2 regions of the Streptomyces sp. NPDC005435 genome follow, and region 2 is predicted to be linked to the other one. Evidence: riboswitches for the same ligand, from Rfam matches in the RefSeq annotation. Region 2 holds a riboswitch; the other holds the start of a gene.
The links. Region 2 has a riboswitch for glycine ahead of gcvT (glycine cleavage system aminomethyltransferase GcvT). Riboswitches for the same ligand answer to the same signal wherever they lie in the genome.

Region 1: another riboswitch for glycine. It lies ahead of gcvP (aminomethyl-transferring glycine dehydrogenase); the one in region 2 lies ahead of gcvT (glycine cleavage system aminomethyltransferase GcvT).

The regions. Positions count from the first base shown of each region.
Region 1 is NZ_JBEXEQ010000009.1:5,361-12,936, reverse strand. Features, by position in the region: gene gcvP (aminomethyl-transferring glycine dehydrogenase) at 1-1,469, opposite strand, end outside; glycine riboswitch at 1,644-1,738, opposite strand; gene AB0898_RS13070 (PRC-barrel domain-containing protein) at 1,859-2,239, shown strand; gene AB0898_RS13065 (DNA polymerase IV) at 2,152-3,603, opposite strand; gene AB0898_RS13060 (MerR family transcriptional regulator) at 3,672-4,352, opposite strand; gene AB0898_RS13055 (bifunctional nuclease family protein) at 4,629-5,102, opposite strand; gene AB0898_RS13050 (MerR family transcriptional regulator) at 5,189-5,929, opposite strand; gene AB0898_RS13045 (FHA domain-containing protein) at 5,973-6,890, opposite strand; gene AB0898_RS13040 (DUF881 domain-containing protein) at 6,973-7,576, opposite strand, start outside.
Region 2 is NZ_JBEXEQ010000012.1:46,103-53,678, reverse strand. Features, by position in the region: gene AB0898_RS16990 (ABC transporter permease) at 1-343, opposite strand, end outside; gene AB0898_RS16985 (enhanced serine sensitivity protein SseB C-terminal domain-containing protein) at 697-1,515, opposite strand; gene AB0898_RS16980 (enhanced serine sensitivity protein SseB) at 1,594-2,385, opposite strand; gene AB0898_RS16975 (AAA family ATPase) at 2,452-3,117, opposite strand; glycine riboswitch at 3,295-3,393, shown strand; gene gcvT (glycine cleavage system aminomethyltransferase GcvT) at 3,545-4,678, shown strand; gene gcvH (glycine cleavage system protein GcvH) at 4,831-5,208, shown strand; gene glyA (serine hydroxymethyltransferase) at 5,223-6,491, shown strand; gene AB0898_RS16955 (L-serine ammonia-lyase) at 6,593-7,576, shown strand, end outside.

The sequences.
Region 1 (7,576 bases), on a different contig from region 2:
AGCATGGCCGTCTCGGAGCGGTGCTCGTGGAAGACCGGGTGGGTGAGGTAGTCGTCGGTGCGCAGCAGGGCCTCGGGCAGTGCCTCGGCGGCGGCCGCGTCCAGCGCCTCGATGTCGCCCTCGACGCCGAACGCGGCGAACACGGCGGCGACCTGGGCGCGGTTGGTTGTCTCGTCGCAGGCGAGCGAGACGTGGTCGGCGTCGACCAGGCGCAGGTTGACCCCGCCCTTGCGCGCGGCGCCGACGACATCGGCGGCCGTGCCGGGCACGCGCGCGGTGAGCGTGTCGAAGTAGGCGCCGTGGACGATCTCGACGCCGCCCGCCGTCAGGCCCTCGGCGAGGATCGCGGCGTAACGGTGGGTGCGGCGGGCGATCGTGCGCAGGCCGTCGGGGCCGTGGTAGACGGCGTACATCCCGGCCATGACGGCGAGCAGCACCTGCGCGGTGCAGATGTTGCTGGTGGCCTTCTCGCGGCGGATGTGCTGCTCACGGGTCTGCAGTGCGAGCCGGTAGGCCTTGTGGCCGTCCGCGTCCACGGAGACGCCGACGAGCCGGCCGGGCAGGCTGCGGGCGAACTTCTCGTGCACCGCCATGTAGCCGGCGTGCGGGCCGCCGAAGCCCATGGGCACGCCGAAGCGCTGGGTGGTGCCGATGGCGATGTCCGCGCCCAGCTCGCCGGGCGAGGTGAGCAGGGTGAGGGCGAGCAGGTCGGCGGCGACGGTGACGAGCGCGCCCAGCCCGTGCGCCTGCTCGATCACCGGCTTCAGGTCGCGTACGGCACCGGAGGCACCGGGGTACTGGAGCAGGACGCCGGTGATGTCACGGGCGGCCAGCTCGGCCGGGATGCCCTCGCTGAGGTCGGCGACGACGACCTCGACGCCGGTCGGCTCGGCGCGCGTCTCGATGACGGCGACGGTCTGCGGCAGCGTGTCCGCGTCGACCAGGAAGAGGCCCTTCTTGTTCTTGCCCATGCGCCGGGAGAGCGCCATGGCCTCGGCGGCGGCGGTGCCCTCGTCGAGCAGGGAGGCGCCGGAGGTGGGCAGCCCGGTCAGCTCGGCGACCATCGTCTGGAAGTTCAGCAGGGCCTCGAGGCGGCCCTGGGAGATCTCCGGCTGGTACGGCGTGTAGGCGGTGTACCAGGCCGGGTTCTCCATGACGTTGCGCAGGATCACCGGCGGGGTGAAGGTGCCGTGATAGCCGAGGCCGATCATGGAGCCGAGGACCTGGTTGCGGTCCGCGAGGGAACGCAGTTCCGCGAGCACCTCGGCCTCGGTGCGGGCGTCCGGCAGGTCGAGGGCGTCGGCGTTCTTGATGACGTCCGGGACGGCGGCGGCGGTCAGCTCGTCGAGGGAGCCGTAGCCGACCTGCGCGAGCATCTTGGCCCGTGCCTCGTGGTCGGGCCCGATGTGGCGCTGCTCGAAGGGGATGCCCGCTTCGAGTGCGGAGAGCGGAATGCGAGGGGCGGTCATGTGCGGAGGCCTCCTGGTCTGGCGCGACCTGCGAGGGGCACCTCGGCGCGGGTGCCCACCGGCCTCCCCCTCTGTCATCTCATACCTGAGAGCTTCACCGGATGCCCGAGGGCCCCGGCTTTCACCGTCGGTGAGGGCGGGAGCCTGGACGCCCGCCCTGCTTTCCAGAGTGACCTCGTCCGTGCGGTACGGGGGCCTGAGAGATTCCGGGGAGGAGTTGCTCCTTCGGCGCCTCCGACTTGCTCGGAGGACTCTCCCGCACGGGGTCGGCAGCCGTTGTCAGGGTACCAGCGGGGCCGTGACCCGCGGCGTTCGAGTGGCCGCCACGCTCATTCTGCTCTTTTGTAGTGCTAACGGATGAGTTGGGACCACGTGGAGGGAGCGCGACCGTGCAGACCGACATTGATCCGCGCAATCTGATCGGCCGCAAGGCGTTCGACCGCAACGGCACCAAGATAGGCACCATCGACGAGGTGTATCTCGACGACGCCACGGGCGTGCCCGAGTGGGCCGCCATACGCACCGGACTCTTCTCCCGCGACGCCTTCGTCCCGCTCGAACCGAGCGAACTGGTCGAGGGCACCCTCCACGTCCCCTTCGAACGCGCGCTCATCAAGGACGCCCCGGACTTCGGGGTGGGCCGCCACCTCTCCCCCGAGCAGGAACTCCAGCTCTACCACCACTACGGCCTCGACGTGTCCGCCTCCCCCACCGCTCCCCGGGTCCCCGACCGCGACTTCGGCAAGCTCGCGGGCACCGAGGACGCCTGACCCCCTCCCTCCCGCTCCCCCTCGCTCTCCCCCGCCACCAGCGGCAACGGGTCGGCCGGCACCAGCTCCGGGTCGTCGGTCCAGAAGGTCCGCACCCGGCCGGGCGCCGAGGAGTACGGCGTCTCGAAGCGCACCGTGACCCGGCCGAGCCCGCTGCCCTGCACCCAGCCGGGCCCGTGCTCGGCGTGCCGTACGTCCTGGCCCGGCCGCCACTGCCGCTCCGGAGAAGTGTCCGGCGCGGCCGGAAGCGGCTCGGGCACGGCCTCCTCGGGCGCTTCGGCGGCCAGCTCCCCCGCGGCCTGCGCGAACAGATCCTCCTGGGTGTAATCGGCCAGACCGGTGACGCCGACGCCGAGCAGCCGCACCCCGCCGGTGGTGTCGACGGACTCCAGGAGCCGCGCGGCCGCCTCCCGGATCACCGCAGGGTCGTCCGTGGGCCCGCGCAGCGTCTCGGAGCGGGTCAGCGTCGAGAAGTCGTAGCGCCGCACCTTGAGCACGATGGTGCGGCCGGACAGCCCGGCACCGCGCAGCCGGCGTACGCAGCGGTCGGCGAGCCGCCGCACCTCCAGGCCGATTCTCGGCCGGTCGTGGATGTCCACGTCGTAGGTGTCCTCGACGGAGACCGACTTGGCCTCGCGCTCGGCGACCACGGGCCGGTCGTCGCGGGCCAGCGCCATCGCGTACAGGGCGTGTCCGTGCGCCTTGCCGAGCAGCCGGACCAGTTCGTCCTCACCGGCCTCGGCCAGCTCGTCCACGGTGGTGATGCCGGCCCGGCGCAGATGGTCGCCGGTGGCGGGGCCGACCCCGGGCAGGGTCCGCACCGGCATCGGGCCGAGGAGGGCGCGCTCGGTGCCGGGTTCTATGAGGCACAGTCCGTCGGGCTTGGCCCGCTCGGAGGCGATCTTCGCGAGCATCTTGGAGGCGGCGAGCCCGACCGAGCCCGTCAGTCCGGTGGCCTCCCGGATGTCGGCGCGCAGCCTGACCCCGGCCGCGCGCGCCGACGGCTCGTCCCAGGCCGTCCCCGCGGCCTCCAGGTCCACGAACGCCTCGTCCAGGCTCAGCGGCTCCACCAGCGGCGACAGCTCGCGCAGCAGGGCCATCACCTGCTCGCTGATCGCCCGGTAGACGGTGAAGCGCGGGGTGAGGTACGCGGCGTTCGGCGCCCGTCTGCGCGCCTGCGCCGTCGGCATCGCCGAGTGCACCCCGAACACCCGCGCCTCGTACGACGCCGTGGCCACCACTCCGCGCGGCCCCAGACCGCCCACCACGACCGCCTTGCCGCGCAGGCTCGGCTTGGACGCCTGCTCCACCGAGGCGTAGAAGGCGTCCATGTCGAGATGGAGGATCGTCGGCGCGGCTCTCACATGTCCGATGGTGCACCACACCACTGACAACGCCGGTCACCCGGCGCCGGAGTGCGTTTTCCGCGGGCTCAGACCGCCCGGTTGCGCCGCCTGGCCAGTTCGTCCGCCGGGTTGTGCCCGATCAGCGTCTCGCCGGTGTCGACGCGCTCGCCGTGCAGCTGGGACAGCGCGCTCTCCACGTCCCGCCACACCACGCCGACGGCGATGCCGAAGATGCCCTGGCCGCCCTGGAGCAGGGCGTGGACCTCGTCCGGGGAGGTGCACTCGTAGACCGTGGCGCCGTCGCTCATCAGCGTCATGCGCTCCAGGTCGCGGAAGCCGCGGTCCCTGAGGTGCTGTACCGCCGAACGGATGTTCTGCAGCGAGACACCGGTGTCCAGGAAGCGCTTGACGATCTTGAGGACGACCACGTCCCGGAAGCTGTACAGCCGCTGGGTGCCCGATCCATGGGCGGGCCGCACGCTCGGCTCCACCAGGCCGGTGCGGGCCCAGTAGTCGAGCTGCCGATAGGTGATGCCGGCCGCCGCGCAGGCCGTGGGCCCGCGGTAACCGATCTCCTCGGCCGCCGTCTCCACCCCCTCGCCGTCGGGCACCGCCGTCGGCCGCTGCGAAGCGGGTTCCGCCGTACCACTGGGCTGGGGATACCCGCCGCTCGGGCGGAGCCGCGAGCTTGGGGGAGGGTACGGACCGCTCGCCCCGAACCCGTTTCCGGGGGCGCCCCCAGCCGTACCGTCGCCGCTGGTTCTCACGCCGACCTCCGTCCTTGACCTGCCATCTCGACGGTAGGCAGTCACCAGGGGTGCGTCAACGATCGCCACACTCGGCACGCCGAGTGATAATCACCCTGAGAGTGGTTTCTCGTGTCCCACCGCGGGGAAAGGCTAGCCGAATGCGCTCGCGAGGGGTCGTAGGACGCTCTCACGAGCCGTTGGCAATTGCCCGCTCGTGACAGCGCCGCCGGCGCTGTCGCACGGCGGCACCGGGCGCCCTCGTGGCCTTCTGACCACGGGGTCCGCGCCGGTGTCTCACTGGCTGCTGGTGCCGAAGTCCTCGGGCGAGATCTGGTCGAGGAACTCGCGGAATTTCTCCACCTCGTCCTCCTGCTCGTCCGGGATGGCGATGCCCGCATCGTCGAGCACCCCGTCACTCCCGTAGATCGGCGTGCCGGTGCGCAGGGCCAGCGCTATGGCGTCGGACGGACGCGCGCTCACCTCGACCCCGCTGGCGAACACCAGCTCCGCGTAGAAGACGCCCTCACGCAGATCCGTGATGCGCACTTCGGTCAGCTCCTGACCGACGGCCTCCAGCACGTCCTTGAACAGGTCGTGCGTCAGCGGCCGCGCGGGGGCCATGCCCTGCTGGGCGAAGGCGATCGCCGTCGCCTCCCCGGGCCCGATCCAGATGGGGAGGTAGCGGTCGCCTCCCACTTCGCGCAGGAGCACGATCGGTTGGTTGGAGGGCATTTCGACCCGGACACCTACGACATCGAGCTCGTTCACACAGCAACCCTAGGCCGTGCCCGGGACGTTTGGGTAGTCGGGCCGGGAACAGGTGGGCGATCCGGTCCCCCCTCGGGGCCCCTCGCTCAGGGCAGCCGGACCCCCAGCGCGGACTTCACCAGGGCCGCGTGCAGCTTCATGGTGAGCGCCGCCAGCTCCTTGGTACGCGCCTCGGCATGCGCCCTGGTCTGCGGGTTGCGGTGGCGCTTGAGCGGCGCCACCACCTGGTCCACCAGGCCCGCCTCGCGTTCGGCCGCCGCCTTCATCAGCCGCAGATGGCGCGGCTCGATCCCGAACCCGCCCAGCTCGGCCACGAGGGCCGCCACCGTGACGGACTCGGCGTCGTAGACCCCGTCCGCCAGGGGGGCGATGAGCCCGTACGACTCCCACTCCCGCAGCTCGCCCTCGTCGATGCCGGCGGCCGACAGCAGCTCGTCCCGGCCGATCCGGGCCACCGTGGGCACCTCGGCCTGCTCGTCCGCCATGTCCTCGGCGGAGCGCTGGCGTCCTACGACGGGCAGCTGGACCGCCTCGCCGCGCTCCATGGCGTCCAGATGCTCGCGGATCACCTTCAGCGGCAGATAGTGGTCCCGCTGCATTCTCAGGATGTGGCCCAGCCGCTCGACGTCCTCCGCACCGAACTTGCGGTACCCCGAGGGGGTCCGGCGCGGCTCGACGAGGCCCTCCGACTCCAGGAAACGGATCTTGGAGATGGTGACTTCGGGGAACTCGTCGCGCAGCACGTTCAGCACGGTGCCGATGCTCATCGGTTCGCTGTCCCTGGCGGCGGTACCGATTCCGGCACCGCCGCTCGGTGTTTGAAGCATGGACCTTCCCTGTGGTTCCCCCGGACGGGTGTCCGGGGGTAGGTCAGACGCCCTGCCGGCTCGCGTAGAAGACCAGTCGGTACTTACCGATCTGGACCTCGTCACCGTTCGCCAGAGCGATCTCGTCGATACGCTCCCGGTTGACGTACGTGCCGTTCAGACTGCCCACGTCCGCGACCGTGAAGGACCCGTCCGCAGCGCGCCGGAACTCCACGTGACGGCGCGAGACCGTCACGTCGTCCAGGAAGATGTCGCTCTGCGGGTGACGGCCGGCCGTGGTCAGGTCACTGTCCAACAGGAAGCGGCTGCCCGAGTTCGGACCCCGGCGCACCACGAGGAGCGCGGAGCCCGCCGGCAGCGCGTCGACCGCCGCCTGCGCCTCGGGCGACAGCATCGGGACCGCCGTCTGACCGGTCATCTCGGCGTCGTACGCCTCGATACCGGAGATGGAGATCGTCGACGTGGTCTCCGAGGCACGCTCGGGCGTGGCGCCGGGACGCAGAGGCGCACCGCAGTTGGAACAGAAACGGGCGTTCTCCGCGTTGCGGTTCCCGCACCTGGAACACTCCAGGACCGACATGGACCCCCCGGGGGCGTTGGACGCGGACGGGTCGGAGGCAAACCCTCCACCCGCACTTGAGGTTGACGGTTGCCCGAAACCTATGCCGCCGGACCGGGCAGGGTCAACGGACGCCGCGCCCTGGCCTCCCGAATTGCCACCGGCCGGACCAGCGACCTCGTCGCGGAACAGCGGACGGGGGCCTTCCTCTTCGGACTGTGCGCGATGACGGGCCGTCGCGTTGTCGCCGCCCTCTCGCGCGCTCTTGCCGAACAACTTCCCAAACAACTTCACGGGCGATTCCCCTTGACCGAAACAGACCCGCCCGTGGGGCAGGACGAACCCTGATTGCCGACACCGGCCGATCCGGACATCTTCACAACGTCCGTATCCACCAGACAGTTTCCACCACGCACCACCCCTTCGGTGCGCCGACCCCCCGCAACCTCATGCCCCTGCCGGACTCGGCCCATGCACCACCGGTTCACCGGGAGGACGACTGAGCGTAGTCAGGCTGCTTCGCCTGCCGCAAGGCATCCACAACGATCTTGTTCGACCGCTCGACACTCACCGTGGCCTGCTCCTTCTCGAAGGTCTGCACCACGCCTCCAGGGATGTTCAACGCCGGCTCCAGGTCCTGCGGCTTCCCGATGACCTTGAAACGATACGGCGCGTCGATCTTGTTCCCGTCGACACTGACCGTCTTGCCCGAGTCGGTGAGATAGGTGTTCGCGACCACACGGACACCGTTGATCTGTATGGCCTCCGCGCCGGCCGCGCGCAGTTCCTGGATCGCGTCGAGCAGCATGTCCGACTCGACCGTCCCCTTCGCGTCGTCGACCGTCATGGTGATGCCGGGCCCCTGAGCCGCCACCGTGCCCGCGAGTATGCCGAGTTGCCTCTCCTTCTCGGCGGTCTGCTTGCGGGCCTCGGCCGCCTGGTCGGAGCTGCTCTGCAATTCCTCCCGCTGCTTTTCGAGACCTTGCTTCTCATCCTCAAGACGCTGAGTACGGTCGTCCAGTTCATCGAGGATGCGGACGAGGTCCTCCTGACGCGCCCCACGCAGCGCGCTGTCGCTGTCGCTGTTG
Region 2 (7,576 bases):
CGAAGATGTCGCGGCCGCTGACCGGCTCGACGCCCAGCAGGTGCTCGCCGCTGATGCCGCCGAAGGAGCCCGTGGGGGTGCCGAACAGCGGGTCGATCAGCTTCTCGTTGTGGACGTCGGGGTCCTGCCCGACCAGTCCGGCGATCACCGGCGCGAGCAGGGCCACCAGGATCAGCAGGAGGACCACGGTGCCGCCCGTCAGGGCGAGCTTGTCCCGCTTCAGGCGCTCCCAGGCGATCCGCCCGAGAGAGCGACCCTCGACCTTCCCCTTGCCGGCGCCGTCGAGCACAGCTCCCGGCTGTGCTTCGGCCGCCGCCCCGGTGGTCTCGATCGGTGCGGTCACAGTGACCCGACCCCTCTCGCCGGTGGTGACCGGCCTGTGCCTGCCGCGGATTGCGGCTATGTCGACTTGCACTCGAACACAAGATCTCCACCTCGTGTTCTGTTCGGGAGTCTTCAGTGCCGTCATGATCGCCCGCCAGTCCTGACGGGGAAAGGATGCGCAACCGTGATCCACTGAAGGGGGTTTCCGTTACCCGGTCCGTGGGTAACCATCTTCGAATCGTGGCCAGTTGGGACAGACCGGCAATCCCACGCGGTTGGGGTGGAACGACACGTTCCAGATGTGTCTTTGTGTTTCCGCTGGGTAAATTTTGCTCGCGGAAAACCAAAGGCCCTCCGTAGAGGGCCTGTTGCTCAGTAACCGCCGCGCACCGGTGGGTAGCCGTACCCGGCCGCGGGCGCCTGAGGCCTTACGGCGGGCGGGAGTTGGGGCGGGGACGCGACGACGTGGGCCTCGCGGTCGTAGAACGGGCGCGCGTTGGCGCGCATCCACATCACGACCGGGTCGTAGTCGTCGGTCATCGCGACCGTCGAGACGGGCAGCCCGTCGGGCACCGCGCCGATGGACTGCTGCATCATCGCCCGCACCGAGTCGACCGCCGCCGGGGTCGTCTCGTACACGTCCAGGCCGATGGCGAGGTACGGCGCGCCGAGCGCGGGCTGCACCCAGGCCCGGCGCAGCGAGCGCAGGGCGGGGGTGCGGTGGGCGTTCTGCGCGAGCAGGGCGTAGAACGCCGGTACGCCGATGGCGGGTTCGGACATGCTGAGCGGACCTGCGGGCTGGCGGTCCAGGCCCGTGGCGATGCGGCGCAGGTCCAGCCAGGGGATGCCGACGCCGCCGCCGGGGGCGTGCGGGTTGAGCCAGAGGCCGTAGTGGTCGGGGTAGAGGGTGCGGGCCACGTCGAGGCCGTCGACCACCTCGTACGACCGGCTCCAGCCGCTGGCCGACAGCTCCTGCGCGGAGGTCACACAGGGGGCGTAGCCGAAGCCGTCGACCTCCATGTTCCCGTACTGCGCGTCCGGGGAGCCGGCCTGGCCGTGCCAGAGCAGCATCCAGATCTGGCCTGTCGAGGGGGTGGCGAGGGCGCGCAGCAGTGCCTCGTAGGCGTCGTAGCGGCCGGGGGTGACCTGGCGGAGTGTGTGTTCGACGCCGGCGCTCGGGCTCGCGCTCACCTGTCTTACCGCCCCTTCGATTCTTGCCCCAGTGTGGAGGACAGCTTAAGCGGCGATCGCCGGTATCCCTATGAGTGACTAATTGCCGAACTGGTAGAACGGCCGCACGTTCGTCTTCAGCCAGTCGCCGACCGGGTCCTGGGCCACGTCCAGGAGGACGAGGTTGACGGGCCAGGGGGCCGGGGACAGGGCGAGGGCGCGCTCCAGCGCCTCCAGCGGGCGGTCGCGCAAGTCGCCTTCCCACTGGGAGAGTTCGACGCCGACGAAGAGGACGGGGTCGGCCGTCTCGATGGCGGCGAGGCAGCGCCGGGCCGTGACGACGACGCCCGTGGCCGCGAACTCGGCGGAGGCGGCGGCGAGGAAGTCCACCGGGTCCTCCTGCCAGTCGGGCTCGAACAGCCGGACCCGGGCGCCGCCCGCCGGACCGTCGAGCACCGTGCGGTCGGACCGGCACAGCTCGGCCACCGCCTCGGGCGGCAGCGGAACGCCCACCACGCCACCGGGGTTGAGCACGATGCCCGCCTGCGGCGGCAGCCCGCGCGCGAATTCCACGGCCGGGGCGACGGTGAAGGGGAGATGGGCGCCCGGGGACTGGCGGAACTGTTCCTCGGAGCTGAAGACCGGGATGAACACCTGGCCCTCGATCTCCACGGAGGGCAGATCGAGCGAACCGCTCTGCGGGCTGCCGCCGTTGGGCAGCGGGATCCACACGAAGCTGCGGGAGAGCACCTCGACGATCCGCGCGCCCGCCGAGGGCACGCCGAGGGAGGCCGAGAGCACCTCCTCCAGTTCGTTGCCGGGCCAGCCGCCGTGCGGCTGGGGGTGCGCCTGTGCCGGGAAGTCCGCGGGAAAGTCCGCCGGGAAGTCCATGTTCCTACCGCCTGCCGGGAAAACCATGCTGTGGTGCAGAAGGCTATCCGGTGCGGGCGGCGGACCTCACGCCGCGAAGTCGATCCGGCTGAGGCGGTCCGCCGCGGCGCGGTCCAGGAGCACCACCGAGGCGCAGCCGGCGGGCAGTTCGCCGCGCTCCACCGCGCGCAGCAGCCGGCCGGTGGCGTGCCGGTGCCGGCCGAAGGCGTAGCGGGAGACGCCCCGGCCGCGCTCGCGCTGGCCCCGGCGGGCGGCGCCCGCGTCCACGTCGAGCAGGACCAGATGGAGGGCGGCGCCCCTGCGGCGGGCCTCGCGGGCGAGCCAGGCGCGCACCCAGGGCTGGGTGCCGCAGTCGTGCACGACGACGCCCTCGCCGGTGGCCAGCGCGCGGCGCAGCCCGGCGTAGTGGGCGAGGCGGACCAGGGGGCGGTAGAGCGCGTACGGCAGGGCGGCCAGGCGGGTCTGCCAGCGGTCGCGGGTGTCCTGGGAGTCGACGCGGCGGCCGGGGACGGTGCGGTGCATGAGGGTGGACTTGCCGCTGCCGGGCAGCCCGGTGACGACCACGAGGTCCTCCGGCCCGAAGCGGAGTTCGCGGGGCGTGGCGCCGGCGCGTTCGCGCAGGTCGCGCACGAGCGGGGCCGGACGGGTGGCGGCCCGGCGTTCCCGCGCCGGGGCGGAGGGCTGGCTCGGCACCGCCAGGCCGGTGGTGGCGTACGCCGGAGTCCTGTTCACCGTGATCGTCCTCCCCTTGGGTTCGGTAATCCCTTGCCCATCGAATGTAAAGAGAAGGTAATGCGGTAAGTCGGTGGTTCCGTGCCCGTACTGCCACGGTCCGGTCACAGGCGGCCGCCCCTTCAACGGCGGCGATCGCCGTGCGATGATGTGGCCGCCAACTGCATACCGGCCGCTTGAATCCGCGCGGGAGAGTCCCTGGCAGTACGTCTGCCGGGGCGCCGAAGGAGCAAGTCCCTCCCTTGAATCTCTCAGGCCCCGTACCGCGCGGGCGAGGCACATCTGAAAAGCGGGCCGCTGCCGGCAGTGGCTCCACCCAAGGTGCAAACCGTGACCGTGCGGTCATGGCGAACCTCTCAGGTTCCGATGACAGATGGGGAGGAACGTTCCTCGCCCCATCCCCGTTGCCCTGGGAGACGACCGACCGATGAACAGCACCGAACCCCGTCACACCGCGCTCGACGCCGTGCACCGCGCGCTCGGCGCGACCATGACCGACTTCGCCGGCTGGGACATGCCCCTGCGCTACGGCTCCGAGCGGGACGAGCACGTGGCGGTGCGCACCCGGGCCGGTCTCTTCGACCTCTCGCACATGGGCGAGATCACCGTGACCGGCCCCGACGCGGCCGCGCTCCTCGGCTACGCCCTGGTCGGCGACATCGCCTCGGTCGGTCCCGGCCGCGCCCGCTACACCATGATCTGCCAGGCCGACGGCGGCATCCTGGACGACCTGATCGTCTACCGCCTCGGTGAGACCGGGGCCGCTTCTTCCGAGTACATGGTCGTGGCCAACGCCTCCAACGCCCAGGTCGTCCTCGACGCCCTGACCGAGCGCGCGGCGGGCTTCGACGCCGAGGTCCGCGACGACCGCGACGCCTACGCGCTGCTCGCCGTCCAGGGCCCCGAGTCCCCCGCGATCCTCAAGTCGCTGACCGACGCGGACCTGGACAACCTCAAGTACTACGCCGGGCTCCCCGGCACGGTCGCGGGCGTCCCCGCGCTGATCGCCCGCACCGGCTACACCGGCGAGGACGGCTTCGAGCTGTTCGTGAAGCCGGAGCACGCGGTGGAGCTGTGGCAGGCGCTGACCAAGGCGGGCGAGGCGTCCGGCCTGGTCCCGTGCGGGCTGTCCTGCCGCGACACCCTGCGTCTTGAGGCGGGCATGCCGCTGTACGGCCACGAGCTGACCCGGGAGCTGACCCCGTTCGACGCCGGTCTCGGCCGGGTCGTGAAGTTCGCCAAGGACGGCGACTTCGTGGGCCGCGCCGCGCTGGAGGAGGCCGCCGGGCGCGCCGAGCAGAACCCGCCGCGCGTGCTGGTCGGCCTGATCGCCGAGGGCCGCCGGGTGCCGCGCGCCGGGTACGCCGTCGTCGCGGGCGGCGAGGTGATCGGCGAGGTGACCTCCGGCGCCCCCTCCCCCACCCTGGGCAGCCCGATCGCCATGGCCTACGTGGACGCGGCGCACGCGGCCCCGGGCACCGAGGGCGTCGGCGTGGACATCCGGGGCAGCCACGAGCCGTACCGGGTCGTGGCGCTGCCGTTCTACAAGCGCCGGAAGTAACCACCACCGCGCGGGGACCGGGAAGCGGCCGCCGGCCGGGACCGCCGCCGGTGGCACACCGGCGTGACCCTGCGCACATTTTCCCCGCTCATCAGCGGTTTCCGTCCCCTTCGTCCGTCCAGCACGCCGTCGCGTACAGGAGAATTCAGGTCATGAGCAACCCGCAGCAGCTGAGCTACACCAAGGAGCACGAGTGGCTGTCCGACGCCGAGGACGGCGTCTCGACGGTCGGCATCACCGAGCACGCGGCCAACGCGCTCGGCGACGTGGTCTTCGTCCAGCTCCCCGAGGTCGGCGACACGGTGACCGCGGGCGAGTCCTGTGGCGAGCTGGAGTCCACCAAGTCGGTCTCGGAGCTGTACTCGCCGGTCACCGGTGAGATCACGGACATCAACCAGGACGTCGTCGACGACCCCGCCCTGGTGAACTCCGCGCCCTTCGAGGGCGGCTGGCTGTTCAAGGTGCGCGCCGCGGAGAAGCCCGAGGAGCTGCTCTCCGCCGACGAGTACACCGCCTACACCGCAGGCTGAGGAGCCGGAGCCGTATGACTGACGTCCTGAACACGCCCCTGCACGAGCTGGACCCCGAGGTCGCCGCCGCGGTCGACGCCGAGCTGCGCCGCCAGCAGTCCACCCTCGAGATGATCGCCTCCGAGAACTTCGCGCCGCTCGCGGTGATGGAGGCGCAGGGCTCCGTCCTGACCAACAAGTACGCCGAGGGCTACCCGGGCCGCCGCTACTACGGCGGCTGCGAGCACGTCGACGTGGCCGAGCAGATCGCCATCGACCGGGTGAAGGAGCTGTTCGGCGCCGAGTACGCCAACGTCCAGCCGCACTCGGGCGCCTCCGCGAACCAGGCGGCGCTGTTCGCGCTGGCCCAGCCCGGGGACACCATCCTCGGCCTGGACCTCGCGCACGGCGGCCACCTCACCCACGGGATGCGGCTGAACTTCTCCGGCAAGCAGTTCGACGTGGTCGCGTACCACGTGGACGCGGAGACCGGCCTCGTCGACATGGCCGAGGTCGAGCGGCTCGCCAAGGAGCACCGCCCCAAGGTGATCATCGCGGGCTGGTCGGCGTACCCGCGTCAGCTGGACTTCGCGGAGTTCCGCCGGATCGCGGACGAGGCCGGGTCGTACCTGTGGGTCGACATGGCGCACTTCGCCGGTCTGGTCGCGGCGGGGCTGCACCCGAACCCGGTCGAGCACGCGGACGTGGTGACCTCCACCACGCACAAGACGCTCGGCGGTCCGCGCGGCGGCATCATCCTCGCCAAGAAGGACTTCGCGAAGAAGCTGAACTCCTCGGTCTTCCCCGGTTTCCAGGGCGGCCCGCTGGAGCACGTGATCGCCGCGAAGGCGGTCTCGTTCAAGGTGGCGGCCTCGGAGGACTTCCGTGAGCGCCAGCAGCGTACGGTGGAGGGGGCGCGCATCCTCGCCGAGCGGCTGACCGCGCCGGACGCCCGCGCGGCCGGGGTGAACGTGCTCTCCGGCGGCACGGACGTGCACCTGATCCTGGTGGACCTGCGGGAGTCGGAGCTCGACGGGCAGCAGGCCGAGGACCGCCTCCACGAGGTGGGCATCACGGTCAACCGCAACGCCGTCCCGGACGACCCGCGGCCCCCGATGGTCACCTCGGGCCTCAGGATCGGCACCCCGGCGCTGGCGACCCGCGGCTTCACGGCCGAGGACTTCGCCGAGGTCGCGGACGTGATCGCGGAGGCGCTGAAGCCGTCGTACGACGTCGAGGCGCTGCGCGGCCGCGTGCGGGCGCTGGCCGACAAGCACCCGCTGTACCCCACGCTGGGCAAGTAGTACCCCGAAGTTCACCTGGGTGCCCCGCCCACTGTCCGGTGGGCGGGGCACCCGTGCTCTGTCAGCATCACTTTTGTACCTGTTCGTATGGAGGAGTCACCGTGGCCGTCTCGGTCTTCGACCTGTTCTCGATCGGCATCGGCCCGTCCAGCTCCCACACGGTCGGCCCGATGCGCGCGGCGCGCATGTTCGCCCGCCGGCTGCGCAACGAGGGCCTGCTGGACGCCGTCGCCTCCGTGCGCTGCGAGCTGTACGGCTCGCTCGGCGCGACCGGCCACGGTCACGGCACCCCGAAGGCGGTGCTGCTCGGCCTGGAGGGCGCCTCCCCGCGCACGGTGGACGTGGAGGGCGCGGACGAGCGGGTGGAGGAGATCAAGGCGGCCGGCCGTCTCCGGGTGCTCGGCGAGCGCGAGATCCCGTTCTCCTTCGACGACGACCTGGTCCTGCACCGCCGCAAGGCCCTGCCGTACCACGCCAACGGCATGACCCTGTGGGCGTACGACGCCTCGGGCGCCGAGCTGCTCACCAAGACGTACTACTCGGTCGGCGGCGGCTTCGTCGTGGACGAGGAGGCGGTCGGCGCGGACCGCATCGTGCTGGACGACACGGTGCTGAAGTACCCCTTCCGCACGGGCGACGAGCTGCTGCGCCTGACCAAGGAGACCGGCCTGTCGATCTCCTCCCTGATGCTGGAGAACGAGCGGGCCTGGCGCTCGGAGGAGGAGATCCGCGACGGTCTGCTGGAGATCTGGCAGGTGATGCGCGAGTGCGTGCGCCGGGGCATGTCCCGCGAGGGCATCCTCCCCGGCGGCCTGCGCGTGCGCCGCCGCGCCGCCGTCTCCGCCCGCCAGCTGCGCGCCGAGGGCAACCCGCTCGCGCACGCCATGGAGTGGATCACCCTCTACGCGATGGCCGTCAACGAGGAGAACGCGGCGGGCGGCCGCGTGGTCACCGCCCCCACCAACGGCGCGGCCGGCATCATCCCGGCGGTCCTGCACTACTACGTCAACTTCGTCCCCGGCGCGGACGAGGACGGCGTGATCCGCTTCCTCCTCGCGGCCGGCGCGATCGGCATGCTCTTCAAG